2 regions of the Lagierella sp. ICN-221743 genome follow, and region 2 is predicted to be linked to the other one. Evidence: a T-box and tRNA genes for the amino acid it is inferred to sense, from the RefSeq annotation. Region 2 holds a T-box; the other holds one or more tRNA genes.

Region 1 (15,921 bases), on a different contig from region 2:
TACCTGAAATAGCTCAAGTTGGTAAAACTGAAGAGCAATTAAAAGAAGAAGGAATTGAATACGATAAGTCTAAGTTCCTATTCTCAGGAAATGGTAAAGCTGTTTCAATGGGAGAAACTGATGGATTCGTAAAGATTCTTGCTACAAAGGATCACAAGAAAATTCTTGGAGTTCACGTATTTGGACCTCATGCCAATGACTTAGTTCACTATGGTGCAATAGCAATGGCAAATGATTTATCAGTAGCAGATCTAAATAAGACTATTTTTGCTCACCCAACATTATCAGAAACTTTCATGGAAGCTTCTCATGCAATGTTAGGTGCTTCAATTCACACTGCAAACTTAAACAAATAAACAGTGATTAGGGAAGTCTAGAAATAGGCTTCCTTTTTATATTTGAAAAAATATTTACATAAAATTGATAAAGTAATAAACTCTGTTTATTAAGAGAGTTTGTGATAAAATAGAAGTATAGGTGATAATATGAAAAAAATTAGAGTTGAAGATGCAATAGGATATGTAATTCCACATGATTTAACCAGAATTGTTAAAGGGGAATTCAAAGGTCCTGCATTTAAAAAAGGACATATAATTGAGGAGTCTGATATACCTGTACTTTTAAAAATGGGCAAAGAACACATCTATGTACTTGAAATAGAGGAAAATATGGTACATGAAGTTGAAGCTGCAGAAGTACTTGGAAGTATTTGTAAAGGCGATAACATGAGTCTTACAGGTGTTTCAGAGGGAAAGATTGGATTAAAGGCAGATATAGATGGATTCTTTCAAGTTGATAGAGATAGACTTTTAAAACTTAATATGATAGATGATGTGGCCATTGCTGTGAGACATGGAAATCTACCAGTAAAAAAGGGAGATAGCTTGGCAGGGGCTAGGGTAATTCCACTGCTTGTTGAAAAAAATGTCTTAGATAAAGCTGAGGTAATTTGGAATAAAGAACCAATTTTAAGCCTAAAACCATTCATAAAAAAGAATATTGGGATTATTACAACGGGATCTGAAGTATATCATGGTAGAATCAAAGATCAGTTTACACCTGTGATTAAAGAAAAAGTAGAAGCTTTTGGTTCCAAAGTGAAATTTCATAGAACATGTGATGATGATTTAAATCAGATTAAGAACACCATATTAGATGCTATCGATTCTGGATGTGATTTTGTTTTATGTACTGGGGGGATGTCTGTGGACCCAGATGACTTAACTCCTGGAGCGATTAAAGAAACTGGCGCAAACATAATTTCCTATGGTAGTCCAATGCTACCTGGGTCTATGTTTTTAGTTTCTTATTTAAAAGATATTCCTGTTTTAGGACTACCAGGTTGTGTAATGTTTATGAAGACGACGGTTTTTGATGTTATATTACCATTTATCATGTCAGACACTGAAGTTACTAAACAAATAATTGCAGAGCTTGGGTATGGTGGGTTTTGTTTGGGATGTGATGACTGTCACTATCCTAACTGTCAATATGGTAAGGGGATTTAATGAAAAAACAAGACAAAATTATTATATTTTTTGCCTTTGCATGGTTAATAACTTTGATTGTTTCTTTTAAGTTGAATATGAATTTTTTTAAAAATTATGACTATCATATACTAAGATTTATTAGAAACAACATTCATTTTATAAGTTTTTATAAGTTTATAACATTTTTTGGAAATACAACTACCTACTTTTACATCTTTATTCCCGTAGGAATATGGATGATTAGGAGAAAGAAAGGTAAGAAGTTTCTTTATATTTTAGCTGCAATTTTAATTGCAACTTTGATTATGGTGACAATAAAAAATACTGTAAGAAGGACTAGACCTATAGACTTCTTTGTTATTAATCAGGGTGGTTATAGCTTTCCAAGCGGTCACTCCATAGTTTCCGCAGCAACCTATTGGACTATTTATAGGATAAATGATTTAAAGAATACTTCGTATAAGGTGTTTTTAATTATTTTTCCACTATTAATAGGATTTAGTAGACTTGCATTGGGGGTACATTGGCCAACTGATGTAATAACAGGATTACTACTTGGCTATTCCATATCTTCAGTTGTAAAATATAGATATAAGAAGGTCTTAATATGATTAAAAATTTACCTACAACAATAACGGTGCTGCTTATTTTGACGGTACTTACAGTTGGTATAATTGGTAGAAGATCAAATGGTTTTAAACTTGATGTAAGAGTCAGAGATTTTTTAGTAGCTAATACATCAAAAAATATGAGAGAGATTATGGAGACTGTAACCAACTTGGCAAATGTGGATTCAATTTGGATTATGACGCTGCCAATTGTATTTTACTTGGTTTCAGAAATGAAATACGAAGCTGCATCAGCCATAATTCTTTCAATAATCACAGCTGTTATAGCAAGTCAAGGACTTAAAATTCTATTTAGAATTCATAGACCAGAAACTGCAAAAGAGTTTTATGACTTGGGTTATTCATTTCCAAGTGGTCACTCCACAGTTGGCATGAGCTACTATCTCACTATGGGATTTGTACTTTCCGACATGACTGGAGGAAGTCCCATTATTGTAATAGGGATGGGTATATTGGGAGTGATGATAGGATTTTCAAGACTTGTACTGGGAGTACATTGGTTCACCGATGTGGTTATTGGACTTTTACTTGGAGCCATTTGCTGTTATTGGGTAATATTTCTTTTCAGTACAGGCTATTATATTAAATTATTATTTTAAATTAGGGGGATATTATGAGTTTTTTAGACGGATTAAGAAAAGATAAGATGCAAGCATTGAAGAATAAAGATAAATTAAAGGTTAATGTTATAACATTACTTATGTCATCAATAGCATTGGAGGAAAAAGAATCTAAAAAGGTTTTAACTGACGATGAGGCTATTAAATTCGTTCAAAGGGAACTTAAACAACTTAAGGATACTTTGGCACAAACTCCAGAAGATAGAAAAGATATTATTGATGAAACAAACGCTAGAATTGAAATCGTTGAGTCCTACTTGCCAGAACAGGTATCCGAAGATGATATAGAAAAGGAAGTTAAAATGTTTATTGAACAAGAGGGCTTAGAGATTTCACCTAAGAGCAAGGGATTAATAATTAAACACGTTTTAGGAAAATATGGTTCACAAACCGATGGAAAGACTGTAAATGGTGTAGTTGACAAAGTTTTAAAAGCTTAGAAAGTAAAGGTGCATTATGGGGCAAGAGGCAAGTAGATTATTAGAAGCCATATCATATATAAGAATAAGAGATGTTATTGACATTATAATTGTAGCTTTAGCCATTTATAAGATATTTATTCTTATAAAGCAAACTAGAGCAGAGCAGTTAATGAAGGGTGTTTTAGCTATTTTCACATTTGCAATTATAAGCAAGCTTCTTAATCTATATACTGTAACATGGATACTTGGAAGAGCCATGACAGCAGGTCTAATACTCTTTATTGTTGTATTTCAACCTGAACTTAGAAGGATGCTTGAGTATATAGGAACAAGCAATATCTTTAGAAAGTCGTTTATAGACTTACAATATGAAACTATTAATCAAGTTACATCTGAAGTGGTTTCCGCAATGAGTTCTCTATCAAGACAAAAAATAGGAGCGCTTCTTGTGTTTGAAAATAAGACTGGATTGAATGAAGTTATTGAAACAGGAACAAAGTTAAATTCAGATATATCCAGTGAACTGTTGATAAATATATTTATTCCAAATACGCCTTTACATGATGGTGCTGTAATCATAAGAAAAGATAAAATTATTGCAGCCTCATGCTTCTTACCGATGTCTGATAGCCAAGCAATTTCAAAGGAGCTTGGAACAAGACATAGGGCTGCCCTTGGAATGTCTGAAAGGTCAGACTCTCTATCAGTAATAGTATCAGAAGAGACTGGAAGTATTTCCGTTGCAGAAAAAGGTGAACTAAAAAGATATGTGGATGAAGATACTTTAAAAGAAATTCTATTGAAGTTCTATAATTATGATAATGAAAAGAAAGGGGTTTTAGATGGAGAAGATTAAAGAAAACTGGCCATTCAAATTAATCTCTTTGATTTTCGCCATAGCACTTTGGTACTATGTTGTTTCAGAAACCAATCCTAACATAAAAAAAGAATACAAGGCTATTCCTGTAACTTACAAAAACGAAAGTGTTTTAAAGAAAAAGAACATGGCGATTATAGATCCCATAGACCCTGTGGTAAATGTTACGTTAGAGGGAAAGAGAAATATTATTTCAAGAGTGAGTAGAAATGATATTCTAGTTTATGCAGATATGAACGAAATGAACGAAGATGGAGAAGTTAGTTTAAACTTCTCAGTACCACAAGGGACTTCTATTATAGAAAAATCAGATTATAAGCTGACTTTGAAACTAGATGAAATAATGACTCTTGTAAAAAAAGTAGAAGTAAAGCGCATTGGAGAATTGCCGTCTGATAACACCACTGTTACAGATATAGAAGTGGTGCCAGGAGAGGTTAAGATAACGGACCAAAAGGAACTTATAGACAAAATCGCTAAAGTTGTTGTTCCGGTTGACTTGTCGGTTATAACTAAGGATACATCTATTTCTAAAAAGATTCAGATTCTTGACTCAAATGATACTGAAATTAGAGATTTAGATGCAGAAAATACAGATGTAACAGTAAATATTTTTGTGTCATCTACAAAACAAGTACCAATTAAAGTAAATTACAAAAATCAACCATTTGATTTTAAGTCAGAAGACTTAAAATTGAGTAAGAGTAAGATGACCATAATCGGACAAAGAGAAAAGCTAGATAAGATAAAAGAGATTAGTACAGAAACTTTAGACCTTTCAGATTTTATAAACAATACAACTAAAAATATAAAGATAGAATTTCCAGAAGGCATAGCGCCACTTTCAGCAGAAGATAAATTCATAGACGTAACCTATTCTTCAAATGTAGGAGAAGGAAAGCCTAGTAAATTATTTAATGTAAGCACTGAAAACATAGAAGTTATAAACAAAGCAAGTGGTAAAGCGTTAATTCTTCCTTCTGATTTATCTGAAGTATCCGTTAGGGTATTTGGTGATGAAAAAGTTGTAGAAGCCATAAGGCTTAAAGATTTCAAATTGCAAATAGATTTAAAAGATTTGGAAGATGGAGAACATGATGTTCCTATAATTATTAAGTTAGATGAAGAGGGAATAGATAGCACATTGGTGTATCCATCAACAATAAAAATTAAAATAGTTAATGAATAATGGAGGAAATATGGGTAGATATTTTGGAACAGATGGAATAAGAGGAGTTGCAAATAGTGAACTTACTCCAGAACTTGCGTATAAGCTTGCTAGAGCTTCCGCATATAGATTGGAAGAAGACAATAATAAGTTAATATTAATTGGAAAGGACACTAGAATTTCAGGCGACATGCTTGAAGCCGCACTAGTAGCAGGTTACACTTCCATGGGATTTGATGTAAAACTATTGGGAGTAATACCGACACCGGCAGTTGCCCATCTAGTTTTAGAGTATAATGCAGAAGCAGGTATAGTAATTTCTGCATCACATAACTCCTTTGAATTTAATGGAATTAAATACTTTGGTAGCGATGGATATAAATTGCCAGACGAAGTAGAAGATGACATTGAAGATTTAATAGACAACTATAAATCAATAGAAGAAAGGCCTATCGCCAAAGATTTAGGAAGGGTAATCTATGACCAAGAGTCTGCTATAAATTATAAAAACTACTTGGAAAAGTGTGCTTCATTAAAACTTGATGGATATAAAGTTGCACTTGACTGCGGAAATGGTGCAACATATAAAATAGCGCCTGAAATATTTAAAGAGCTTGGTGCAGAAGTAATAGCCATAAATACAGATCCTAACGGAATAAACATCAATGATAAATGTGGTTCCACTCACCCTGAAAAATTGCAAAAGTTAGTTGTAGAAAATAATTGCGACATTGGATTTGCATATGATGGTGATGGGGACAGATTAATAACTGTTGATGAAAAGGGAAATCTATTAGATGGAGATCACTTCTTAGCTATTTTATCAATGCACCTTAAAGAAAAAGGAAAGCTCGAAAATAATGGCGTTGTAGGAACTGTAATGACCAATATTGGTCTGGGAGAGTTCTGTGATAAACAAGATATAAATTTAATAAAGGCTTCTGTAGGGGATAGATATGTGCTAGAAAAAATGTTAAAAGAAGGCTACTGCATTGGTGGTGAGCAATCAGGACATATTATCTTTAAAGAGCATGCAACAACTGGAGACGGAATATTATCATCACTCTTATTGATGCAAGTTGTAGTAGAATCATCTAAAAAAGTATTTGAGTTAAATGATTTAATGACCACATACCCTCAAGTACTAGTTAATGCAAAAGTAAAGAATGAATTTAAAAAGTCTTACGAAACAGACGAGGAAATTCAAGAAGAGATAAAAAGAGTAGAGGCGATTTTTGAAGGACAGGGCAGAGTTCTTATAAGACCGTCAGGAACAGAACCTTTAGTTAGAGTTATGATAGAGGGAAAGGATTTAGAAATTTTAGAAAGAGAAGCCAATAAGATTGCTTTACTAATTGAATCTAAATTCTTCTAGGAGGTTTTATGACAAAGAGATTAATACTTGCGGATTCTGCATGTGATCTTAACGATAAAATAAAAAAGAGACTTAATATAGAATTAGTTCCATTTCACATAGACATAGACGGAGAAAGTATTTTAGATTCCCCTGATGTGGATAGAGAAAAGTTTCTAAAACAAATGGAAAAGACTTCTAAACCAATAGGTTCAGCAGCACCATCTCCAAACCAATTCATGGAGAAGTTCAAGGACTATGAAGAAATTTTCATTATAACAATATCAAAGAAACTAAGTGGAACATATAATAATGCAGTTCTTGCTAAGAATATGTTTGGAGAGAGTTCAAATGCAAAAGTTCATGTTTTTGATTCTAAGTCAGCGGGGTCTGGTGAAACAGCAGTTGCATTGAAGATTCAAGAACTGATAGAAGAAGAAAAAACTTTTGAAGATATAGTTAAAGATACAGAAAAATTTATTTCAGAGTTAAAAACTTATTTTATCCTAGACAACTTTGATAACTTAATCAAAAATGGAAGGATGTCAATGCTTACAGGAAAAATAGCAAAGTTTTTATCCTTCAAACCTGTTATGCATGGTGTGGATGGTGAAATAGAAGTATATGCAAAGACAAGGGGATATTTAAATGCATTAAAGGAACTTTACAGTGCAATATCCAACGAATCTAATTTAAATGAGAGAAATTTTGTTATTTCACATTGTAAATCCTTAGATATGACCAAAAAAATAAAAAACCATATTGATCACAATTTTAAAAACAAGAGCATTAACATTGTAGATACAGGTCTTTTAACTTCCGTCTATGCAAACCTTGGTGGAGTTATTGTATGCTTTTAGAAAATAAAAATATTGGGATTATTTGCGCAATGGAGTCTGAATTAAAATTCTTTTTAGATAGAGTTGAAATAAAAAGTACTTCAAAAATATGTAAGAGAAAAATATACGAAGGTATTTATCTTGGTAAGAATATTTACTTTACTGACTGTGGAGTTGGAAAAGTAAATGCAGCAATGCTAACTCAGGGTATAATAGATAAATATAGTCCAAGCATAGTTATAAATTCAGGAATTGCAGGAGCATTAGACAAAAGACTTAAACATCTTGATTTAGTTGTGGCAAATGAACTTACCTACCATGACTATGAGCTAAGACTTTTAAAAAAATATTCTCCATTTGTAAGTTCTTTTAAAGTTGATAAAGATATTCTTTTAAAATTTGAAGAACTTTTAAAAGGGGATTCATACTATGAAGGTCTTATAATCACGGGGGATAAGTTTGTAGTTGATGACAAATCAAAAAACGAATTAAAAAATAATTTTGATGCTCTATGCGTTGAGATGGAAGGAGCGAGCATAGCACATGTTTGCTACTTAAATGACACTAAGTTTTTAGTTATTAGATCCATCTCCGACTTAGCGGATAGCTCTGGAGATAACGACTATGATGAATTTGAATTTATTGCAGGGAAAAGAGCTGCAGAGCTAACATTAAAATTCATAGAAGAGATATAAAATAACCTCTAATGATTCTTCTAAAAAGAAGAATGGTTAGAGGTTAAAACTTTTTATATTTTAATATTATTTCATACCAAAAGTCGATTAACGGTCCTGTAAAAAACGCAGATATAATTGTACCTACACCAATTGGGCCGCTAAATAAAAAAGCCACAAGAGTAAAGGTGGTGTCTTGTATAACCCTAAGCACTCTATACTTAAGACCGGTCTTTTCTTCGATTAATAAAGTCAGTCCATCATAGGGAGCAACACCTAGTCCGGAAATAATATAAACGCTTATTCCAAGTGCAAAGATGGAACAGCCTAAAATCAAAGTAATAGCTTTGAAAAACAAATTTGATTGGTACACCGTAAGGCCATTAAGTAAGCCTGTAAAGAATTCAACACTATAACCAATCATCACCATACTTATAACAGTACCAAGCCCAAGAAACTTTCTTCCAAACAAAAGTAATACAACAAGCATGATTATATTCATAAGTAGTTGAAAATTTCCAAGTGTTATATGAAAGGCGCCTCCAACTCCGATATTAAAAGCCGTAAATGGATCTACGCCAACATTACCAATATTTAAAATGGCCACTCCAAAACTTAGTATAAAAACTCCAACTACAGAAAACAAAGTATTATAAATTAATTTTTTCTTTTTCATAACAACCTCTTATTCCATAGACTTCTCAATGCACTTCTTAGTTAAAACATCCATTGCATCAATATAATGAAGACTTGAATCTAAAAACTTTAAACAACTTAACTCTGTGCAGGCAAGTATGGGCATGATGTCCTTTTCGTTTAAATCCCTGATTAGTTTTTCAAACTCATCGGACTGAATCATTGCATCTTCCTTAACCCTATAAATAGTTTGCATTGAAAGTTCTTTTTCCATTTCAGATAGCAAATATGACTCAAGTTCATATTTACTTATATATCTTTCATACACTTTTGAATTCAAAGTTCCATAGGTTCCAAGAACAGCAATTTTATTAAAATTAGTTTCATTTGCAATATAGAGAACAGTCTCTTCAACCATGTTAATAATATTTATATCTGTCATCTTTTTAAAATCATCAATAAAAAAATGGCTAGTGTTGCAAGGGATAGCAATATTATCCACCTTTAGATGATTCATTATTTCAAAATCTTTATTTATTGCATCAAGAAAAACATCATAATTCTTTTCTTCAATTACTTTAGTCCTATCAGGAAGAGAAGCGTGATTTAATATTACCATGTCTATATGATCTTGATCTTTATGGGCATCAGTATTTTCAACAATTCTTTCATAAAATCTAACAGTGGCAAGGGGACCCATGCCACCAATAATACCTAATTTTTTTATTTTTAACACCAACTTTCTTAACAAGATTATTATATATAATCTTTAGAGGCTTGGCAATTTTTTAAAATGTAGTATAATAAGGGCAGTGCCAAAATAATATTACTTGCTTTTTAAGCTAATTTAAAATTTTTTAAAAATATTTCAAAAAAAGCTTGCAAAAAAAATTTGTTGGTGCTATACTATAATAGTCGTTGAAAAAGAAACGACATTTCGGGGTGTAGCGCAGTCCGGTAGCGCACGTGGTTTGGGACCATGGGGCCGGGGGTTCAAATCCTCTCACCCCGACCATAAAGACGTCTGATTTATCAGGCGTTTTTTTATTGCCTATTTTCACCTAGGAAAGTGTTTAATCACCCTGCGGGAAAATAAAATTAATTATCAATTTATTAAAGATAAAATAAAGAAATAAAATCAAAACATAGCGAACATAAGGTTAAATGTTACAAAAAAGTTACAAAATATAAAAAAATTTGGTAAAATCGGCCTATAAATTGGAATAGTTTTCATCTTTAAGATATAATTCTATTAGATTTGGGAGGAAAAAAGGAGAGAGAAAAAGAATGAGCAAAAAAATTGTTAGAAAAATTTCTTTATTGATGGCTTTAACTATAATGCTTACTACTTTGTTTTTCGGTAATGCATTAGTTTCTAAGTCACTAGCTAGTGAAGCAGTAAATATAAGCAGTATAGAAGGGGTTAAAAACATACCTCTATATATTAAAGACAGTAGACTTGGAAGCATCAATGGGAACACAAAGGTAACTTTTAAAAACGAAGATGGTACCATTAGGGAATTTAATTCAAGTTTCGATGAAGATTTAGGTCTTTATTATCTAGAACTTAACTTTGATACTTCTGGACATTGGAAGCTTGTTAATGAAAATATTCCTAGTAACATAAATGCAGAAGATTTTTCTGTTAATATCTATGAAAACTTAAATGAAATGACAGGATTTTCTGGAGGATATGTTTCAACAGAAAATTTGGAAAATAATTCTTCAATAATTGGCGAAAAGCTAGAAGATTTAATTTCAAAATTAATTGGATATGATAGCACAGGTAATTATACTGATGTTAAACTAAGTTTTTCTGGACAGGCAAATGCAACAATAAATGTATTTAATAATGGAATGTCTTCATCAATAACAGTTCCAGAAAATACAAACCTACCTGCAGGAAGATACAATGTTAAAGTTCAAGCAGGTTCTTTTATAAAAGATGTTACTATAAATTTATTATCAGATTATAGCAACATAGAAGATCTAGAAAACATTGAATCAGTAAGTACACTAAGCGGAGAATCATCTCTATCAGCTACTGTTTCAGCGGATAGACTATCAGGCATAAGTAGATATGAAACTGCTGTTGCAATATCTAAGAACCAGTTTTCTAGTTCAAAATATGTAGTTCTTGCAAATGGACAAGCTCCTAATGATATATTAGTTGCTTCAAGTCTTGCAGGAAATTTAAATGCGCCTATATTAATTACTGATAGAAATTCCTTAAATGCTTCAACAAAGGCAGAAATACAAAGACTTAATTCAAGCAATATCATAGTAATCGGAGGAAATTCAAAAATTTCTTCAGCTGTTACAAATTCATTGAAATCAATGGGTAAAAATGTTGAAGTTATCAATGGATCATCAGATGCTGATATGTCTGTTAAAGTTGCAAATAAAGCAATGGAATTTAAATCAGCAAATACAGTTATACTGTCAAGTGAAAAGGGTTTACCAGACTCATTATCAGCTTCAGCACTAGCAGCAAAAAATGGATATCCAATAATCTACACAGGAAAAAATGCAATTTCAGGAGTTGCAAAGGGCTTTATAAAAAATGGAAAGATCTCTAATGTCATAATTGTTGGTGGAGACCAAACTATAAGTAATGGAGTTTTAAACTCAGTTAAATCCATGGGAAAATCTGTGAGTAGAGTTTATGGAAGATCAAGATATGACACTTCACTTGCAATTGCAAAGAATTACTTTAACAATAGTTCAACAGTGGGACTTGCTACTGGAGCAGAATTTGTAGACAGTTTGACTTCAGGACCTGTAAGTGGATTGAATAATCAAGCAATCCTACTTGTTAGCAATAACACATTATCTTCAGGAATAAAGGATTATATTAAGAGCACCGGTGCAAAGAGTGTATACCTATATGGTGGAACATCTTGGCTTTCTGAAGGCTTTAGAGGAGAAGTATTAAAATATTTAAATCAAATTCACAACATTTCTCAAACACAAAATGTGGCAACTAAACCTAGACCTACAAAGCCTAGAAGTGGAAAGGTTAGAATTTTATTAGACCCAGGTCATGGAGCAGGATCAAGACATAACAGAGGTTATGTTGGACCTAAGTGGAAGAACGAAGGAGATGGAAACTATTACTATTCACTTCTTCTAGCAAAAGAATTAAGAGCATATGGAATTGAAGTAGGTACTACAAGGGACAATATCTATAAGGATCCAAGTCTTCAAGCAAGGGGACAAATGGCAAGGGGATATGACCTATTTATATCTCTTCATACCAACGCCTTTAAAGGTCAGACAAGTGGTGTAGAAATATATGAAGATGTTAATGATGGAGCTCCTGCGCTTACAGCAGCTTTAAGTAGAACTATTTCTGAAACACTAGATATTCCAAATAGAGGAGTTAAGCATAGATATTATGGAGATAATGACTCTGGAGTTAATCCTAAAGCAAATTATTATGGAGTGCTAAGGGCAAATGGAGCAACTGCCGGTATGTTAATCGAACATTGCTACCACGACTACGAAAGTGATGTTTTGAAATATGAAGCAAGGGCAGAACAACTTGCTAAAAACATGGCAAGAACTATTGCAAAATATTATGGCTTAATTTAAAATAATTAGTGAAATGGGCTACCTGAGGTAGCCTTTTTTATGCAAATTTTAAGAAAATATGATATACTAAAACAATGTTGATATTTTAATTATAATGGAGGAATATAATGAGCGCAGTATTAGTAAGTAAAGAAAAAAACAGAGCGGTTTTCACTGTAGAACTTCCGGGAGAAAAGCTAGAAGAAGCAATACAAAAAGCTTATTTAAAAAATAAAAGTAGATTTTCAATTCCTGGCTTTAGAAAGGGACATGTTCCAAGAAAAATTATCGAAATGAACTATGGAGTTGAAATCTTCTATGAAGACGCAGTAAATATTTTACTGCCAGATGCATATGAAGAAGCTATTGAAGAACTTGATTTAGACCCAGTGGCACAACCAGAAGTAGATGTGGATGAAATCGAAAAGGGTGGCCCTGTTAAGTTTAAATTTGAAGTAGATGTAAGACCAGAAGTTGAACTTGGTGACTATTCAAAACTAGAAGCAGAAGTAAACAAATATGAAGTTACTGATGAAGACATTATGAGAGAAATAAATAGAGAGCTTGACCAAAACTCAAGAATAATCTCTGTTGAAGACAGAGCAGTTAAAGACGGAGACATTGTAAATATTGACTTTGTTGGTAAGCTTGACGGTGAAGAGTTCCCAGGTGGAGACGCTAAGGGATACGACTTAGTTATAGGTTCAGGTGCATTCATTCCAGGCTTTGAAGAACAAATAATTGGAAAAGAAATTGGGCAAGAGTTTAATGTTGATGTAGTATTCCCAGAAGACTATCATGAAGAAAGCCTTGCGGGAAAGAATGTTATATTTGAAGTTAAACTAAACTCTATTCAAGAAAAAGAATTACCTGAGTTAGATGATGAATTTGTAAAAGACATTTCAGAATTTGACACATTAGAAGAATACAAAAACAATGTAAAGATAGATCTTGAACAAGAACTAAAAAAACAAGCTGAGGTTGAAAAGGAAAATAAGGCAGTAGAAGCTCTTATTGACGTTATGACCGTTGACATTCCAGAGTCTATGATAGACATGGAAGTACAAAGAGAGTACCAAAACTTCCTTTACAGAGTTCAAGGCATGGGAATTACTCTAGACCAATACTTTGCAATTGCAAACTCTGACGAAGAAAAGACAAAAGGAGATCTTAGACCTGCTTCTGAAAAGAAGCTTAAAGGAGAACTTGCTTTAGATGAATTTATTGTAAAAGAAAATATTGATGCAACAGAAGAAGAAATAGACAAAGAAATTGCTGAACTTGCAGAACAATACGAATTAAAAGATGTAGATTCATTTAAAGAAACTTTAAAAGAGTCAGGAGATTTAGACTTTATAACAGATGCCGTTAAGAGAAGAAAAGCCTTAGAAAAACTAGTTGAGATGGTAAAATTTAAAGAAGCTTAAATAGTTAGGAGGTATTTTATGACTTTAGTACCTATGGTAGTTGAACAAACTAATAGGGGTGAAAGATCTTACGATATATATTCCAGACTTTTAAAGGATAGAATAATCTTTGTAAGTGGTGAAATAAATAACCAAATGGCAGATTTAATCGTTGCCCAATTGTTATTCTTGGAATCTGAAGATCCGAACAAGGACATTCAGATGTATATAAACTCACCAGGAGGATCAGTTAGTGCGGGATTTGCAATATACGACACTATGCAATATGTAAAATGTGATGTAAATACAATTTGCATTGGTATGGCAGCAAGTATGGGAGCTTTTTTACTTGCAGCAGGAGAAAAGGGAAAGAGATTTGCACTTCCAAACTCAGATATAATGATTCACCAACCTCTTGGAGGAGCCCAAGGACAAGCGGAAGATATTAGAATACATGCTGAAAAGATTATTAAGATTAGACAGAAGTTGAATCAAATTTTATCTGAAAGAACGGGACAACCACTTGAAGTTATTGAGAGGGATACCGATAGAGATAAATTCTTAGAAGCACAAGAAGCAAAGGAATATGGATTAATTGACAAGGTAATAGAAAAGTCAAATTAAGGGGGTCATATGACAAAAAAAGAGGAAAATAGAATTAGTTGCTCTTTCTGTGGAAAAACCTCCGATGAAGTCAATAGATTAATTGCAGGACCAAATGTCTTCATCTGCGATGAATGTATTAAACTATGTAATGACATAATAGATGAAGAGTTTAGAACTGCACAGAAAAAAGAGTTAAAAGAGAGTAAGTTTTACAAGCCGGCTGAGATAAAGTCCGTTTTAGATGACTATGTTATACAACAGGATCAGGGCAAGAGGGCCTTGGCAGTTGCAGTATACAATCACTATAAAAGGCTTAACAGTAATTTAGACGACTCCGATGTAGAACTACAAAAGTCCAATATATTATTAATTGGACCTACGGGTTCAGGAAAGACTCTCTTAGCTCAGACACTGGCAAAAACTTTGGAAGTGCCATTTGCCATAGCAGATGCAACTTCACTAACAGAAGCTGGATATGTGGGGGAAGATGTTGAAAATATAATACTAAAACTCGTACAAGCAGCTGATTACGATATTGAGAGGGCTGAAAGAGGTATTATATATGTGGATGAAATCGACAAGATTTCAAAAAAATCTGCAAACCCTTCAATCACTAGAGACGTTAGTGGCGAAGGAGTTCAACAGGCCCTTCTAAAGATTATTGAAGGAACAATTGCCAATGTTCCACCACAAGGTGGAAGAAAACACCCTAACCAAGAATATATCGAAGTGGACACTTCAAATATCCTATTTATTTTTGGTGGTGCATTTGACGGTGTTGAAAAAATTGTTGAAAAGAGAAAGGAAACTAAGTCCATTGGATTTGGGGCCGACACCCTTGGAAGGCATGGCAAAAAGATAAATGAACTTCTTAAGGAAGTAAAACAGGAAGATTTACTAAAATACGGTCTTATTCCCGAACTTATAGGTAGAATTCCTCTAATAGTAACTTTAGATGAACTTGACGTTGATTCACTGGTTAAGATACTATGTGAACCAAAGAATGCAATAGTTAAGCAATATCAAAAGTTATTTGAAATGGATGGAGTTGAGTTAGAGTTTACAGACGAAAGTTTAAGAGCAATAGCTCAAAAGGCCTATGACAGGAAAACCGGAGCTAGGGGACTGAGATCTATAATAGAAGAACTATTACTTGATTTGATGTTTGAAATACCTTCAATGAAAAACATTAAAAAGGTAATAATTGAAGAAAAAACTGTAGTTGATGATGAAAAACCAACTTTAGTATATAATGAATAAAAGGCTCACTTTAGTGAGCCTGTTTTTATGAGAGGTAAGATATGGATAAAGAGAAAAACAATTCCCTTGAAAAGATAATTCCGGTAATACCTTTAAGAGGAGTTTCCGTTTATCCTCACACAATAATGCATTTTGATGTGGGAAGGGAAAAATCAATAAATGCTTTAAATACATCCTTATTAAATGACGAAAGGATTTTGCTTGTACCACAAATTGAAGCTATTGAGGAAAATCCAAAGTTTGAAGACCTTTATGACTATGGAGTGGTTTCTCAAATAAAACAGACCTTAAAGCTTCCCGGTGGCAACACTAGAGTTCTAGTTGAAGGAGAATCTAGATGCAAGGTCCTTGAGTTAGCAAATAGGGA
Region 2 (15,921 bases):
ATATTTCAAGGGTTAAGTGAACTTGGTTGTGACTGATTAATTAAAATTAAATTTCGTTTTTAATCTTTTTAAAAAAATAAAAGGTAGCATATCCATTGATACACTACCTCTTGTTTTATTCAAAATAAATTTCACCAATTTCAATTGGCCCATTTTTTCTAAGTTCAATTATCTCATCATCTGTATATGAACTAAATATTTGAACTCCTATCATGGTGTAGCTTCCCTTTGCCTTTGGATAAACAGGTTCAACTCCCTTTCCACTTTCATTTATTTGAACGCCAAGATTCATTGTTTTAAATTCAGGATTTAACATATTTGCCCTATGGCCTGGTGAGTTAGACCACAGTTCAAAAAATGACTTTGCAACATTGGCTGGATTATTAAAATCTCTAGAGTTTGCTGCGGCATAAAGTTTTCCATTTCTATAATTCGTAATGAAGTAAATTATATTTTCTCCAGTGCCCAGTCCCTCTTCAAAGGCAGTGAAGAAGAAAGTTCCATTAGGTCTTACATGTGGAATTCCATTTACGGCAATATTTCCATACTCTGCCATTTCAGATGCACGCAACATTGTCTCTTTTCTATTTAATTCAGAAACAACTAGTGGTGAAACTCCATTGTCCGCCCTAAGTTTATTTACAAGTTTGATTAACTCCGCTTCAATCGCTTCTAAGGATACTTGTTCACCATTATTAAATTTAGATTTAAAATCCTTAGATATTGGTTTTGGAGCAGGAGCTTTCGGTTTATAAACATTTTTTAGTTCTTCAACAACACCATTTGAAACTGAAGATGTTCCACCAATAACAACAGCCTCTTCAACCTTATTATCCTTCATAAAGTTTCTTACTTCTTCTGGAAGTGTATTGCTTCTAACTAAAAGTATTGGTGCGTTTTCTGCTTTTGAAACGATTGATGATGATAATGCATCTGGGTAGTCTTCTCCTGATGCTATTACTACTTTTTTTACTCCGCCGTTTACTTCTGCAAATTGCTTTGCTATTTCTACGGATGTTACGTATCTATCTCTTCCTGAAAATCTTTTTTCTACTGTTCCGCTATATTTAACTGTGTTTGTTCCTCCAAAGATATAGCTTGGAGAGTTTGCTTTTTGTACTGGTATTAGTTCTAGTTTCATTGCTCTTGCAAGTGGGCCTGCTGATAGGGCATCTGGATAGTTAAATGCGTTGTAGATTGATTCTTTTTCTAGTGTCACATTTTCTTTTCTTAGTTCGTTTACTTTTATTGAAGTTTCTATTCTGTCTTTTCCTGCCACTCTTTGGCTATTTGGTAATGCACTTAGTTGTGTGTCTGATACTGATGATGTTCCTCCTAAGACAATTGTCTTTGCAGGGTTAATTCTATTTATTTCTGCTTTTACAATTGCCGGTGTTTCTTTTGCTGATGTTAAAAGTATTGGCGCGTCAATTTCTCCTGATAGTGGTGAGCCGGATAATGCATCTGCATAGTTTTCTCCTGATGCTACTATGACTTCACCTCCAAGGGTAGCGTATTCTTTTGAAATCTTTACTGATGTTTCGTATCTGTTCTTTCCTGCAAGTCTTTCTACTTTTACTGTTGGAACTTTTTTCGTCTCCTTTGCTTCTTCTGCAAAGCTTGTTCCAATTGTGGAACTTGCAATTACAACTGCCAGCGTCAGTGCTGTGGTTTGTTTAATTAGTTTTTTCATTTAGTCCTCCGTATAAAATGTTTTCCTATTATTTAAGTCTTTTCAAAGACATTTTCATCATTATATCATATATACTTAAGGAAATGGCTAAAATAAAACACCTATGAATTTCTCATAGGTGTTAGTTTTAGTTTGGATTAAATATCATTGTGGATCCAATTATTTTTTTGTCTAGCAGGACTTCTTCATAGCCCCTCCATCCATAGTGGCAAATGTATTTGTCACCTTTTTTTCCATAGATGGTTACTGCATGAAATATATATTTATTCTTTTCGCTCTCGTCTCTTATATATCCAAATGCAATTACTGGATAGCCCTTTAGTAGGCTCTTTTCAATGCCTCTTCTAAATAAATTGAAACTAGCTCTACCCTTTAGTCCATATTTTCTAAGGTATTTGTTGATAGCGTGGCTAATACTTCTTGCCCAACTCCTGTCAAATTTTGCAAAGCTTCTAAGTTCGTCTTGCAAGTTATATCCATTTAATAAAAGCTTGCCATTTTTTAAAAACTTTTCAGGAATATAGCCTCCTCGTCTATTCTCCCAGTAGTTTAATAGAATGCAGGCGGCGGTGTAGCCACAGGTGCCTGTAATATTTCTTGGGTATGGGCTATGCTTTATAATTTCTGATTGGGGTATGTAAAAGCCCTCTTGGGAGCTTGTTTTATCCAAATTCTTCATTTAGATTTTTTCTTTATGATCATGATGGTGTTCATCATCAGTACATGGACATTGATAGTTTCCTGTACCATCTAAATCAAAAACTTCATATAGACATTTGTCCAATGTCTGTGCAATTTGTATTGCAAGTTTTAAATTTGGAATTGTTTTTTCATTTTCAATTTTGTTTATACTAACTCTTGAAACTCCTACTCGTTTTCCTAAACGATGTTGGGACAGTCCCAAAGGCTTTCTAAATTCTTCGATTCTGTTTTTCATACATACCAACCTCTATTTTTTATGTTATCTTATAACTACCCAAATTTAGTGTGTTTACGCTTATTTAATTTAAATTTAATAGAAGAAGTTGCATAAATGCAAAAAAGTGCCAGAAGATTCTTCTGACACTTTCTAATGTTCTATTTATCTATAGAAGCTGTCTAGGCACTTAAGGGATTTTGAAATCTCCTTCATTACTTCTTCAACTGCTTCTTCGCTGGTAATGTCTTTGTTTTCCATTTCTCTTCTTGTGGAGTACTCAACTATATTTTCTGCCGCTCTCTTTCCAACTGTTATTCTAAGTGGAATTCCGATTAAGTCTCTGTCGTTAAACTTAACTCCCGCTCTTTCCTTTCTATCGTCAAGTATTACTTCAACGCCCTTTAGTCTAAGCTCTTCGTAAAGTTTTGTGCCCAGCTCCATTTGGGTTTCGTCATTAATGTTAAGCACAGAGATTATTGCATGGTATGGCGCAACTATAAGTGGCCAGATGATTCCATTTTCATCGTGATTTTGTTCAATGATTGCAGTTACCGTTCTTGTGATTCCGATTCCGTAGCTTCCCATGTAGAAGTATTGTTCTTTTCCATTTTCGTCTAGGAACTTTGCGTCAATTGCCTTTGAGTACTTTTGTCCCAATTGGAATATATTTCCAACTTCGATTCCCCTTGCAGACTTAAGTGGCATTTCAGTTTCAGGGTCAATATCTCCTTCTTGAATCATAAGAAGGTCTTTAACAACTTCTCCATCAAAGTCTCTCTTAAAGTTTGCATTCTTGTAGTGGTAGTCCTTTTCGTTTGCACCGATTACAAGATTTTTCATCTTTGTAACCCTTTCGTCAATAAGAATTCTAACGTCTTCTGGAATGTCTGAAGTTGGTCCAGTAAATCCTGCTACTGAGTTTAATCTATTTTCGATGTCTATGTCTTCCATCATTTCAATTTCGTGTTCAGGCACTTTTAAAAATCCTACAAGTTTTGCCATGTTAAGTTCTCTATCTCCAGGGATAATAACTACTACTGGCTCTCCTTGAACCATAAGGTCAACCGCCTTTGCACAGTGACTTGCAGGTACCCCTGTGAACTTGGATACGTCTTCAATGGTCTTACAATTTGGCGTAAATTCTTTTGTAAGTTCTTCCTCTTGTATATCTTCTTCGTTAATTTCATAGTACACAGGAGCCTTTTCATCTGTTGCTGCAAACTCTGAACCTTCGCTATAGAAGATTACACCTTCACCGGTTTCAGATAGGGCAATGAATTCGTGGGAGTGGTTCCCACCCATGGCACCACTGTCACCTGCTACAACCTTGTAATCAAGTTTTAGTCTGTCGAATATAACTTCATATGCCTTCCACATATTTTCATATGCTTTTTCTAAATTTTCTTCGTTGGTATCAAAGGTGTAAGCGTCCTTCATTATAAATTCTCTGGACCTGTTTATACCAAATCTAGGTCTCTTTTCATCTCTATACTTGTGTTGAATTTGATAGATGTTTAGTGGAAGCTGTTTATAGCTCTTTAGCTCGCCCTTAACAAGGTCTGTGAAGTACTCTTCTGCTGTAGGCCCAAGGCAGAACTCTCTGTCGTTTCTGTCTCTAAGTTTAAACATCTCAGGACCAAAGGTCTCCCATCTTCCTGACATATCCCAAATTTCCCTTGGTTGTAGTGCAGACATAAGTATCTCTTGGGCTCCGAAGTTATCCATTTCTTCCCTAACAATATTTTCAATCTTTCTTACAACTCTGTATCCCATTGGCAAGTAGGTGTAGATTCCTGATGCACTTCTTCTTATCATTCCACCTCTTAAAAGCAATTTATGACTTGCAATTTCTGCATCTGCCGGATCTTCTCTTAGAGTCGGCATATAAAATTTAGACATTTTCATTTTTGTTTCCTCCTAATGTTTATTTCAAATAAAAAAACCTTCCACCAGAAGGCGAAAGGTTACGCGGTACCACTTCTTTTAAATTAAATTAATAATCACTCATAAGCTATAAGGCACAACCCTGCAGTTTTCACTACAACCTCCAAGACAGGTTCCCCTAACTACACCAAAAGTTTTCACCAACCACTTTCTCTCTAAAGGCTTTATTAAAGTACTATTTCTCTTCATAGGTAAAATAATATTATCATAAGAATAACTTTTTGCCAATACTAAAGTGGCATCTCGTTAATCTTCTTTTTCCATTTTCTATTTGAAAGGCTTGCAACAATCATAAGGATAATCCATCCAATTAAGGTCCAACTTATTAAAATGGAAAGTATTAAAAGTAGAAACTTTGCTCTTCCTTTACATTTAAAGAATGGCACTAGTAAAAATATCAACGCCAAGAATAACATTACATAAAATAGTACCAGTGGTATGGCATGGAATATTCCAAATCTATCTCCTAAAAAGTTTTGTATGGTCTCTCCTGCAAAGTAGGAAAAGGCACCGGCAATGACTATGATGAAGATGTTGAATAAATAGTGAAAGGCAGTCCTTCTTCTATCTATCTTTCGAATTTCTTTTAATTCCTCTTTGGACACAAAGCCTTCAGGCACATATCCATTGGAAAAGTCATCTCTCACTTCGTAGTCTCTTACTCTTTCTTCCTTAACTCTCTTTTCTTTTTTAGGCTTTTCCCTTTTGCTCTCGGCAAAGTAAGGAGAACTACTTTGCTCCTCATGAAAGTTATTATATTTATCTTTTTTCATTTCTTGAAACAATTTATAATTTGTTCTTTCGAAGAGCCTTCTCTTCTTAGTATCCTCTAGGTCATCTTCCAAAGAACTCTTTACATCTTTAGTGTTTAAGCTGTCGGTAAAGTCCTTTTCAAACACGGGCCTCTTACTCTTGCTCTCTTCCTTTTGTCTCTCTTCTTCCCTTTTATAGTCTCCAAGAAATTCACTGAAATCATATTTCGATTTTTCTTTTTTATTTTCTACAACTTCAAAGTATTCGGAAGCTTCATCCTTTTTCTCTTCATCTATGGGCATTCCACAATTTGTACAAAATTTATAGCCCTCTTGTAATTCTTCGTTGCAAAATTTACATTTCATACAATCACCTTTTATATTTATGACTCAATTATATACTGAATTGCAAAATGTATAAAGATAAAAGATGAGAAATTAAAAAATAAATTTATTTGATAGAAATTACTCTGGTCTTTCTTTTGGAAATGTAAAAGTAAATTCAGATCCACCACCTTGGGCGTTTTTTACCTTTATGGTTCCATTGTGAGCAAGAGCAATATGTTTTACTATGGAAAGGCCAAGGCCCGTTCCTGAATTTTTCCCTCTAGACTTGTCGGCAACATAAAACCTTTCGAAGATTCTATTTTTATCTGAATCAGAAATGCCGATGCCATTGTCCTTTACTCTTATAACTGCATCTTCTAAATTGGAGTACACTGTTATTTTTAAATCTCCACCAACCTTGTTGTACTTTATTCCATTGGTTAGGAGATTACTGATTAAACTTTTTATCTTTTCTCTATCTGCATTGACAATGACAGGGTCCAAGTCCGTTCTGATCTTTATTTTTTTAACTCCCGCCATGTTCTCTATATCTTCAATGCACTCTTCCGCCAATGTCTTTAAGTCAAATTCCGTTATTTCCATGTTAACTTCTTCCTTGCCGTTGTACTTGGACAGGGCAATTAAATCAGTTATGAGTTCCAGTTGTTTTTTTGCATCTTCAATGATTACTCCCGCAAATTCCTTTGCCTTTTCGTCCTTAGCAATGCCCTCGTGTATCATCTCGGCGTGACCGATTATAGATGTGAGGGGCGTTTTTAGTTCGTGGGTTACATTAGCGGAGAACTCTGAGCGAAGTTTTTCCATGGTTTTGTATTGTGCCATGGAAAACATTGAGTTTCCCTTTTCATTTTCCAAAATATCTAAAAGTTTTCTTATATCATCATCGTAATTTACATCTAGATTGTCGTCGTTAAACACTTCAGAAATAATTATGGCAGAAATATTTTTAGGATTATACTTTGCCTTTTGATTTTTAAGTAAGAAGTAATTAATAATAGCACAGAGCAGCAAAATAAGACCTGATATTAAAACCAGATCTTTACTCGCCTTTAAAATGTAATCAAATAATATTTTAAACAGCAAAAACAGACCAAGGTATATTGGCCCAAGTTTTTTCAAAATGCTCTTATCCATTTTATTCTCCGTCTACGATTTTATAACCTACATTTCTAACCGTTACAATATAATCTTCCCTTTGAAGCTTTTGTCGTAAGGTTCTTATGTGAACGTCGATGGTTCTTGTCTCTCCCTCGTAGTCAAAGCCCCATATCTCCTCTGTGAGCTTTTGTCTTGAAAGGACTATGTTTTTATTTTCAATTAAATAATGTAGTAGTTCAAACTCCTTGTAGGTTAATTTTATCTTTTCTCCAGCAACCTTGACAACTCTTTTGGATAAATCCATTTCAATATCTCTAAATATTATTTTATCTTCTGTCTCTTCGGTTTGACTTTTGCCATAGCGTCTAAGAACTGCTTTTATTCTTGAAATTAGTTCCATAACACCAAAGGGCTTATTGACATAGTCGTCTGCTCCCATATCGAGACCTCTTACCTTGTCTATCTCTTCATCCTTGGCAGTGACCATTATGATTGGTATGTCTTTGTAGTTGTCGTCACTTCTAAGTGTCTTTAAAATTTCGTAGCCGTCCATACCTTCAAGCATTATATCAAGTAGTACTAGGTCGGGCTTTTCATTTTTAATGGCCTCCATGAATAGAGGACCATCGGGAAAGCCCTTCGCTTTAAATCCGGAGTTTTCTAAAGCGTATATTACCAAGTCTCTTATATTGTCTTCGTCTTCAACTAAATATATAGTTCTCATATCTATCCCAACTTATGTCCATGTGGCAAGTGTTCCACATGTTGTCCAGTTATTGAATATTCCACCCATTCAGAAATATTTTCAGCATGGTCTCCAATTCTCTCCAAGTATTTTGCAGTCATAAGTATGTCTACTGCATACTCGGCAGATGAAGATGTTTCAACGTCTTTTATTTCTTGAATAACTTCTTTTCTAACTTTGTTAAATAGTTCGTCCACCTTGTCGTCATGCTGTCTTATATTGTCCACTAGAGATAAATCTCCAGTAACGAAGCTCTTTAAGCTCTCCTTCAACATCTCAATGGAAAGGTCCGCCATGTTCATAATGTTGTCATACGTTTTATCTTTAGTAATTTCAGGAATTGTCATTACTATTTCTGCAATATCCACTGCATGGTCACCGATTCTCTCCATGTCTGTAACCATTTTTAGAGCAGATGAGATAAGTCTTAAGTCGCTTGCCACCGGTTGTTGTCTTAGTAAAAGCTTTAAGGCTCTTTCTTCAATTCTCTTTTCATATTCGTTTACATCATAATCATTTTCCATAATAAACTTAGCCTTTACCAAGTCTCTATGTCTAAATGACTTTATGGCATCTACGATTCTATCTGAAATGAGTTCGCCCATCTCTGTAAGTTCTTCATTTAGGGTGTTTAATTGTTCATCAAATTTACTTCTCATTTCTCCTCCTAGCTGAAACGTCCTGTAATATAATCTTCTGTTCTCTTGTCCTTTGGAACGCTAAACATGCTTTCCGTATCGGAAAACTCAACCAAGTCTCCCAGCAAAAAGAATCCCGTTCTGTCAGAAACCCTGGTAGCCTGTTGCATGTTGTGAGTAACTATGACGATGGTAAATTCTTTTTTCATATCGTCAAGCAGTTCTTCAATCTTTGATGTAGAAATTGGGTCTAATGCCGAAGTTGGTTCATCTAGTAAAATAACTTCTGGCTCCACCGCCATTGCCCTTGCAATACAGATTCTCTGTTGCTGTCCACCAGATAGTGCTAAGGCAGATTTATTTAACTTATCCTTTACTTCATCAAAAATTGCAGCTTGTCTTAGTGACCTTTCAACAATTTCGTCCAACTGCTTTTTATTTTTTATGCCATGGGTTCTAGGTCCATAGGCAATGTTGTCATAAATTGACATGGGAAATGGATTTGGCTTTTGAAAAACCATTCCGACTCTTTTTCTAAGTTCGTACACATCCATTTCTGTAAAAATCTCCTGGCCATCTAAGTATATGTTACCCTCTTTTTTAAAGGACGAAACTAGGTCATTCATTCTGTTTAAACTTTTTAGCAAAGTTGATTTACCACAGCCTGAAGGTCCTATGAAAGCCGTAACTTCATTTTCTTTTATTTCCATATTAACATTTTTTATGGCGTGAAAGTCACCATAATATGAATTAAAATTTTCTATTTTTATTTTCGTTTTGTTCATCTATTTATTCCTTCCAAGTTTATTCGCCATTAAAGTTGATAGCCCATTAATTAGTAATATTAAAACCAAAAGTATTACCCCTGTTGCATATGCTTGGTTTACTTTTAGCCCTTCCGATGAAAGTGCATACATGTGTAGGGCCAAAGTTCTACCACCAGAAGCGGGGCCAACAATCTTTTTCGGGACTTCTGCAACTGTTCCCGATGTAAATAATAGTGCAGCAGTTTCTCCAACGATTCTTCCTATACCAAGGATTACCCCTGCAAGGATTCCCGGCATGGCTGTAGGTAGTACAATTCTTACTATGGTTCTAACCTTTCCTGCCCCAAGTCCAAAGCTTGCGTCCCTAAGGGATTGTGGGATGGCAATAAGCGCCTCTTCCGTACTTCTCATTATTAGTGGAAGTATCATGATTGCAGCTGTCATTGCCCCAGCAAGTATTGATACGTTCCATTTTAAATATAAAACGAAGAAAAGCATTCCGAAAAGTCCATAGACTATTGAAGGGATTGCTGACAAAGTGTCCGCTGTTACTCTTACTATCTTAACGATTTTATTTTCTTTATCTGCATACTCCGCCAAGTAAATTGCAGTCATTATTCCAAGGGGTACTGCCACGATTAAAGACAGTAGCACCATAATTAAAGTATTTATTATGGCTGGAAACATGGACGCATTATTACTGGTATATTTAAGTGAAAATAACTGTGGCTCAAGATGCGGAACTCCCCTTATAAGTACAAAGGCCACAACGAATACCAAACTTAAAAGGGTTAGTATGGAAAAGAAATATACGAAAAATTTTAATATCTTTGATGATCTAGTCATGCTTTATCCCCCTGTTCTTACTAATTACAAACAATAGGTTGATTAGTAGTATGAATATGAATAGCACCGCACCCGTTGCTATGAGCGCCTCTCTATGAAGTTCTGCCGCATAACCCATTTCCATAACTATGTTCATTGTTAGTGTCCTAACTCCTCTAAATAGTCCCCTAGGCATTCTCGGTTGTCCACCGGCAACTAATATTACCGCCATGGTCTCTCCAATGGCTCTGCCCATTCCTAAAATAATTGCAGAAAGTATTCCTGACTTTGCCGCTGGAAGCACAACTGTAAAGATTGCCCTCTCCTTTGTTGCACCAAGGCCTATGGCTCCTTCGTAATAACTTTCGTCAACCGAGTTAATGGCAGCTTGTGAAAGGGATATAACTGTAGGAAGTATCATTATCCCCAAAATTATAATTGCAGCAAGCATGGTAAGGCCATTGCCACTTATAAACTTTGCTATTAGTGGCACCACCAATGTAAGTCCAAAAAAACCATAGATGATTGATGGAATACCTGCCATTAAATTAATTCCCGCAGTGAATGTTGAATGTAATTTCTTTGGGCAGTACTTTGCCATAAATACAGCTGTGAAAAGTCCTGTTGGAACTCCAATTAGTATTGCGCCCAGTGTCACATAGAAACTTGACACAATAAATGGAAGTATTCCAAAACTTGGAGGACTTGAAGTAGGGGACCATTTAGTCCCCAAGATAAAGTTTTTTATTCCAATCTCTTTTATAGTAGGTAGCCCTCTGGAAAAGATGAAGAAACAAATTACAATTACCGCTAGTATTGATGCACATGCGGATACCAGAGCCACATACTTAAAAGCATTTTCTTTTATATAAAACTTTTTTCTATTTTTATCTACCATATTATCACTCTATTTTACGTCTTCCCAGTTTTCAATTTCTCCAAGATAAACTGATTTTAAATTGTCCATTGAAATACTATCTAAGCTGTTGTCCTTGTTAACAATTACAGCAATACCATCCATTGCTATAACAACTTTATTTAAATCCTTTTCGCTGTCCTTAAGTTCTCTTGATGCCATACCGATTTGTGCGATACCATCTTTTACTGATTGAACGCCTGTAGTTGAGTCGGACATGTTTACTTGAATCTTAACATTTGGATTTACATTTTTATAAGCTTCAACTAATTTTTCCATTACTGGAGTTACTGACGAAGAACCTGCTATTGCAATTGAGCCTGATGCACTTTCATCTGGAGTGTAGTCCTTTGCTTCAGGGCTTTTTACATAGCCTTCTTCTTCAACAATCTTTTGTCCTTCTTCACTTAGAATGAAACCAATGAAGTCAGCTTCTGCTCCAGTAGGTTCTTCTTTTGTAACGATATTAAATGGTCTTGCTATCTTGTAGCTTCCATCTGCTACATTTTCAGCAGTTGCTTCAACGTCATCAACTTTTAGAGCCTTAACTGTGTCGTTTAGTGAACCAAGTGAGATATATCCGATTGCTGATTTTTCACCAGATACTGTTGTCATCACTGCTTCAGTATTATTTTGAATAACAGCTTCTACTGATGTTGCGTCATTTCCATCTTTATCTTCTACTTTAACTAGTTCTACGAAAGCTCCTCTTGTTCCTGAACCTTCTTCTCTTGATACAACGGAAATCATTCCTTCCATTCCACCAGTAGTTTTATTTGAAGCTTCTTCTGTTGCTGTTGTTTCGTTACCAGCACCTTCTGTTGATTCTGTATCAGAACCACCTTTACCACATGCAGTGAATAATAATGTTACTGCTAATAAAATTCCTAAAAATTTAAATCTCCCTTTCATTTTTTACCTCCAACTTTATTGTAAGTACAATATAACAAGGCTTTGTTAAATGGAAAGTAGAGATTTGTTAAATCCATGTTAAATAGATTTGTAAATGAATAGTTTTCTTCATCTAAGCAAATTTAGTATAATTAAAGCAACAAATCAATTGGAGGAGTTTATGAAAATTCTCATTGTAGAAGATGATCAAGTTATAAGAGAAGGGGTAAGTGAATATTTAAAAGAGTTTGGGTACTGGGTGGAAGAGGCTGCCGACGGCAAAGAGGCTTTAGAAAAATTTGACTCTAGCATAGACCTTGTTATCTTGGACATTCAGATACCATATATAAATGGACTGGATGTGCTAAAGGAGATTAGAAAGAAAAGTGAACTGCCAATTTTAATTCTAACTGCCTTTAGTGATGAAGAGTATAAAATTGATGCATTTACAAATTTGGCAGATGGATATATTGAAAAGCCCTTTTCGTTACCACTGCTAAAGGTTAGGGTGGACTCACTAATAAAAAAATATTCCGGCTCAGCGGAGAAGTTTGAATACGGCGACACTGAAGTAAACTTCACAAGCTACACTGCAAAGCTTCGTGGCAAGGAAGTGGATATGAATGCAAAGGAGCTTGAGATACTTAAGTACCTGTTAGACAACCAAGGGCAAGCCCTAACAAGATCACAGATAATAGATAATGTGTGGAAGGAAACTGACGAGATTCCCTTTGACAGAGTTATAGATGTGTATATTAAAGAGCTTAGAAAGAAGCTAGAGCTTGACTGCATTGTGACCATAAGAAATGTTGGATATAAATTGGAGAGAAAATGAAAAATTTAAAAATATTTCCTAAAATGTTTATACAGATTTTTTCCGTTCTTGCAGTAATAATTCTCTTAATCCATTCACTGGTGTTTTTTATCTTTCCAAAGACCTATTTGGAAACGAGAAAGGAAGAGATTACTGAAAAGGCAGACGAAATCTCTGCAAACTTAAACGGCAAGGACCTAGCTTCAGTAAAGCAGTCACTGGATTTTTATTCCAAGAGCAGCGACATAAAGGCCTTTGTGAATGACAATGTAAAGGACAATGAAGTTCCCATTGAAAATAATATTGGCATCGACCCAAGTAGTGACAACAATTCATTAATCATCGAGGAAAGAGAAATTACTTTAGAAGATTATAAAAAAGTATTTGTACAATTCCTTTCCACTGCAAACATGAAAAAGGATGCCAAAGAACTTAGTTTGAAGTTTTTACCCTTTTCCCTTTCAATTTCATTTCTATTTTCAATAGTTGTATCTTTGATATATGCAAAGGCCATAAAGAATAATATTCAAGAAATTAAAAATGTTACTGATAAAATGATGGAGCTTGATGAAGGTGCAAGGTTAAATGTGGACTCTAAAAATGAAGTGGGAGAACTAAAGGATCAGATTAATAATTTATATTTTACTCTCCTTGATTCCATTGACGACTTAGAAATTAAAAATAAAGAGATTTTAAAGCTAGAAAAATTGAAGTACGACTTCTTTAGAGGAGCTTCCCACGAACTTAAAACTCCACTGGCAAGTCTAAAGATAATACTTGAAAATATGAAATTCAATATTGGAAAGTATAAAGACAGAGACTACTACATCGATAACTGCATTGAAATTGTTGATGGACTAAACCAAAACATTTCACAAATACTTTCCATCTCTTCACTGGAACACTTAAAGGACGATGAAGAGACCTTAAGAATCAATGATTTTTTAAAAGATGTTTTAGAAAAGTATAAGGTCATGGCAAGCCAAAAAAATATTGCCATTAAAAACGGGATTGCAGATGAAGAAATTTATATTGGTAGATCAGCACTTAAAATTATTTTATCAAATCTTGTAAGCAATGCTGTAAAATACACTAAAGAAGGTGGCTTTATTAACATAGGCGTTGTTGACGATTGGTTTTATATTGAAAATAATTTTGAAAGTGACTTTGACATTGACAGAATTTTTAATGTGGAATTTAATTCTAGCAAAGAAAATAGCAACGGCCTTGGACTATATATAGTTAGAAATCTTTTACTAAATTATAATTTGAACTATGATGTATCTAAGGACAATAAAAAATTTATTTTTAAAATAGAATTGTCTTAATGAAAGGAGTTAATATGTATATTTTAGAATTGTACCAAGAAGGTATTTCAATTGAACTTGCAACATTTAACAGCGTTGAAGAGGGCAGAGAATTTATTTCAAAGCTTGAAGGCTATCGATGTGTTGAGGAAGATGGATTTTTATATGAATCAATAAATTTAGACACCATACCAAACTATTTGGAATTGGAATTTAATAATAATATTGTTCCAATTACAAAATTTATGTTTGTTGGCGAAGGGGATATAGATATCTATTGGAAGGAAATTCCAAACTTGTCAAAGCCTGGAAGTGGACTAGTGGACGGAGTTACAAGAGTGGATGCCTACGCCATTGAAAATAGCGACGTGAAAAGTTATATTGAAAACCGTGAGAAGGTTTTTGACGAAGCAAAGAGCTACTTAGAAGAAAAGGGTTTCGAAGTTTCAAGAAGCTACTTCGGTTCAGAAGACGGCGAAGCCATATTGTATAAAGAAAAAGATAATAATGACTGGCACTTTTTAACACATTTAGATCCAATGTTTTGTGATGTGGATAATGTTAGGGAATCAGTGGATGAACTTTTGGAAATGTAAAAGGTCGGTGCAATGCACCGACTTTTTAATTTGTATCTATTAGTAAATCTTTAGGATTTTTCTTTAAAATTTTTGTAGATGATATTACAAGTGAAATTAAAAGTACAAGGGACATAAATATAACTACATAACCCACAGCCTTTGGCATTATATTTACATCTAGGCTTGTAAGTGTCTTGTTAAATCCGTCAACTTCTGCACCTCCACCAAGCTGGCTAGATGAAGCTTGTTTTGCAACTTGCTTTGCGATGTCGCCTGTAACTTTTTGTAATATATTATTTCCGATCATCTTGCCTGTGTAATCTGCAAGGAAGTAGGAACCTATAAAGGCAGGTATGGAAATAAATAGTAATTCAATTACAAATTGTCCAAATATCTTTGCCTTGGAAATTCCTAGGGAAAGTAGTACTGCAATTTCTTTCTTTCTTGCGTTCATCCACAATAGTAGTAGCAACGAAACAACAATTCCAGCAAATATAAGTGAGCCTGCAAATAATTTATTTGCGATTCCATAGATGCCTGAGATTGATTGTTGTAGTAGTGGATAGTTTGATGAACTCTTTATTAGGTTATACTCTCTCCAGTTGATGTCGAGCTTACCAAGATTTTTTATAACCTTGTCTAGGTCCTTGTCTCCCTTTACGAAGAATGTGGCATCTTGGTACACTGCTGTGTCTTCTGTGTTGCCATAGACTTTTGCAGCTGTGTCAATGTCTGTTATTAAAGTGTTTTCGTATAATTCCTGTGCTGCAGTTACTCCACCTTCATTGTGTCCATCGAATAGCCCTTTGATTTCAACTTCTACTGTTTCGTCGGCACCCTTTTCGTTGTCCGCATCAAATAGATTGGATTTTATTTTTAGTTTGTCCCCAATTTTTAAATTGTTTTTTGCAGCCAAGTCCTTATGCATCAAAATTTTATTTTTGTCTTGTGGTTCTAAGTGATTACCTTCAACTAATTTATATGCTCCAGAAACGAATTTAGTTTCCTTTGATGAGTCATTAACTCCTGTAAGCATAACAGTTCTTCCGAAGTTCTTTGCTCTTTCTTCAGACATACCTGCACGGGTTTCATCTGTTTCTATAATATCGTGGTCCACTAGGTCTGCAACGCTGTTAATCCTCTTAACATAGCCGTCAATATCCTCTGACTCAGCTATCTTTTTTATATCTTCGCCTTTAACATTACCGCCACCCCTTGGTGTTCCCATGTTAACCTGTCTATTTATCTCCATGGAAAAACTATTTGTAATATTTCCAAAGGTCTCTTCTGAGGCTCTATCTGTAGCATCTTTTATGGATAAACTGATTAGACTCAGTGTTGACATGGCTAAGATAACCAAAAGGATTATTAATGATTTCAAACTCTTTCTTGTTACATATGCAAAAGCATTTCTAATCAATTCTATACCTCCTAGTTTCTTCTTATCTCTTTTAATTTTTTATTATCAAGTTCTAGCACAACATCCGCCGCCTTGGCAACTTCCTTGCTATGAGTTACAACTATTACACATTTGTTTCTCTCCTTAGCAAGTTTTTTTAGCACGTCGATTATTTCTCCCGCGGTGCCGTCGTCTAAGTTTCCAGTTGGTTCGTCGGCTAAGATTACTGGAGCCTCTGACACTAACGCCCTTGCAATAGCAACTCTCTGTTGTTGTCCACCGGAAAG

What was found. The T-box of region 2 lies ahead of WKS98_RS03075 (proline--tRNA ligase). A T-box ahead of a tRNA ligase gene usually reads a tRNA of that ligase, here a tRNA-Pro.
Region 1: it encodes a tRNA-Pro, which carries the amino acid that the T-box ahead of WKS98_RS03075 (proline--tRNA ligase) is inferred to sense. The anticodon was not compared.

Annotation. Positions count from the first base shown of each region.
Region 1 is NZ_JBBKBD010000002.1:158,424-174,344, reverse strand. It holds gene lpdA (dihydrolipoyl dehydrogenase) at 1-356, shown strand, start outside; gene WKS98_RS01940 (molybdopterin-binding protein) at 486-1,508, shown strand; gene WKS98_RS01935 (phosphatase PAP2 family protein) at 1,508-2,101, shown strand; gene WKS98_RS01930 (phosphatase PAP2 family protein) at 2,098-2,718, shown strand; gene WKS98_RS01925 (GatB/YqeY domain-containing protein) at 2,733-3,179, shown strand; gene cdaA (diadenylate cyclase CdaA) at 3,196-4,017, shown strand; gene WKS98_RS01915 (CdaR family protein) at 4,004-5,227, shown strand; gene glmM (phosphoglucosamine mutase) at 5,238-6,581, shown strand; gene WKS98_RS01905 (DegV family protein) at 6,590-7,420, shown strand; gene WKS98_RS01900 (5'-methylthioadenosine/adenosylhomocysteine nucleosidase) at 7,411-8,094, shown strand; gene WKS98_RS01895 (YczE/YyaS/YitT family protein) at 8,138-8,749, opposite strand; gene WKS98_RS01890 (aspartate/glutamate racemase family protein) at 8,759-9,445, opposite strand; tRNA gene WKS98_RS01885 (tRNA-Pro) at 9,648-9,724, shown strand; gene WKS98_RS01880 (N-acetylmuramoyl-L-alanine amidase) at 9,997-12,303, shown strand; gene tig (trigger factor) at 12,411-13,709, shown strand; gene clpP (ATP-dependent Clp endopeptidase proteolytic subunit ClpP) at 13,728-14,312, shown strand; gene clpX (ATP-dependent Clp protease ATP-binding subunit ClpX) at 14,322-15,554, shown strand; gene lon (endopeptidase La) at 15,596-15,921, shown strand, end outside.
Region 2 is NZ_JBBKBD010000004.1:52,299-68,219, reverse strand. It holds gene WKS98_RS03090 (cell wall-binding repeat-containing protein) at 116-1,693, opposite strand; gene WKS98_RS03085 (C39 family peptidase) at 1,821-2,372, opposite strand; gene WKS98_RS03080 (helix-turn-helix transcriptional regulator) at 2,373-2,630, opposite strand; gene WKS98_RS03075 (proline--tRNA ligase) at 2,775-4,517, opposite strand; T-box leader at 4,562-4,754, opposite strand; gene WKS98_RS03070 (zinc ribbon domain-containing protein) at 4,787-5,674, opposite strand; gene WKS98_RS03065 (sensor histidine kinase) at 5,774-6,790, opposite strand; gene WKS98_RS03060 (response regulator transcription factor) at 6,792-7,478, opposite strand; gene phoU (phosphate signaling complex protein PhoU) at 7,481-8,158, opposite strand; gene pstB (phosphate ABC transporter ATP-binding protein PstB) at 8,167-8,922, opposite strand; gene pstA (phosphate ABC transporter permease PstA) at 8,923-9,750, opposite strand; gene pstC (phosphate ABC transporter permease subunit PstC) at 9,743-10,627, opposite strand; gene WKS98_RS03035 (substrate-binding domain-containing protein) at 10,637-11,557, opposite strand; gene WKS98_RS03030 (response regulator transcription factor) at 11,718-12,371, shown strand; gene WKS98_RS03025 (sensor histidine kinase) at 12,368-13,678, shown strand; gene WKS98_RS03020 (hypothetical protein) at 13,693-14,253, shown strand; gene WKS98_RS03015 (ABC transporter permease) at 14,279-15,655, opposite strand; gene WKS98_RS03010 (ABC transporter ATP-binding protein) at 15,667-15,921, opposite strand, start outside.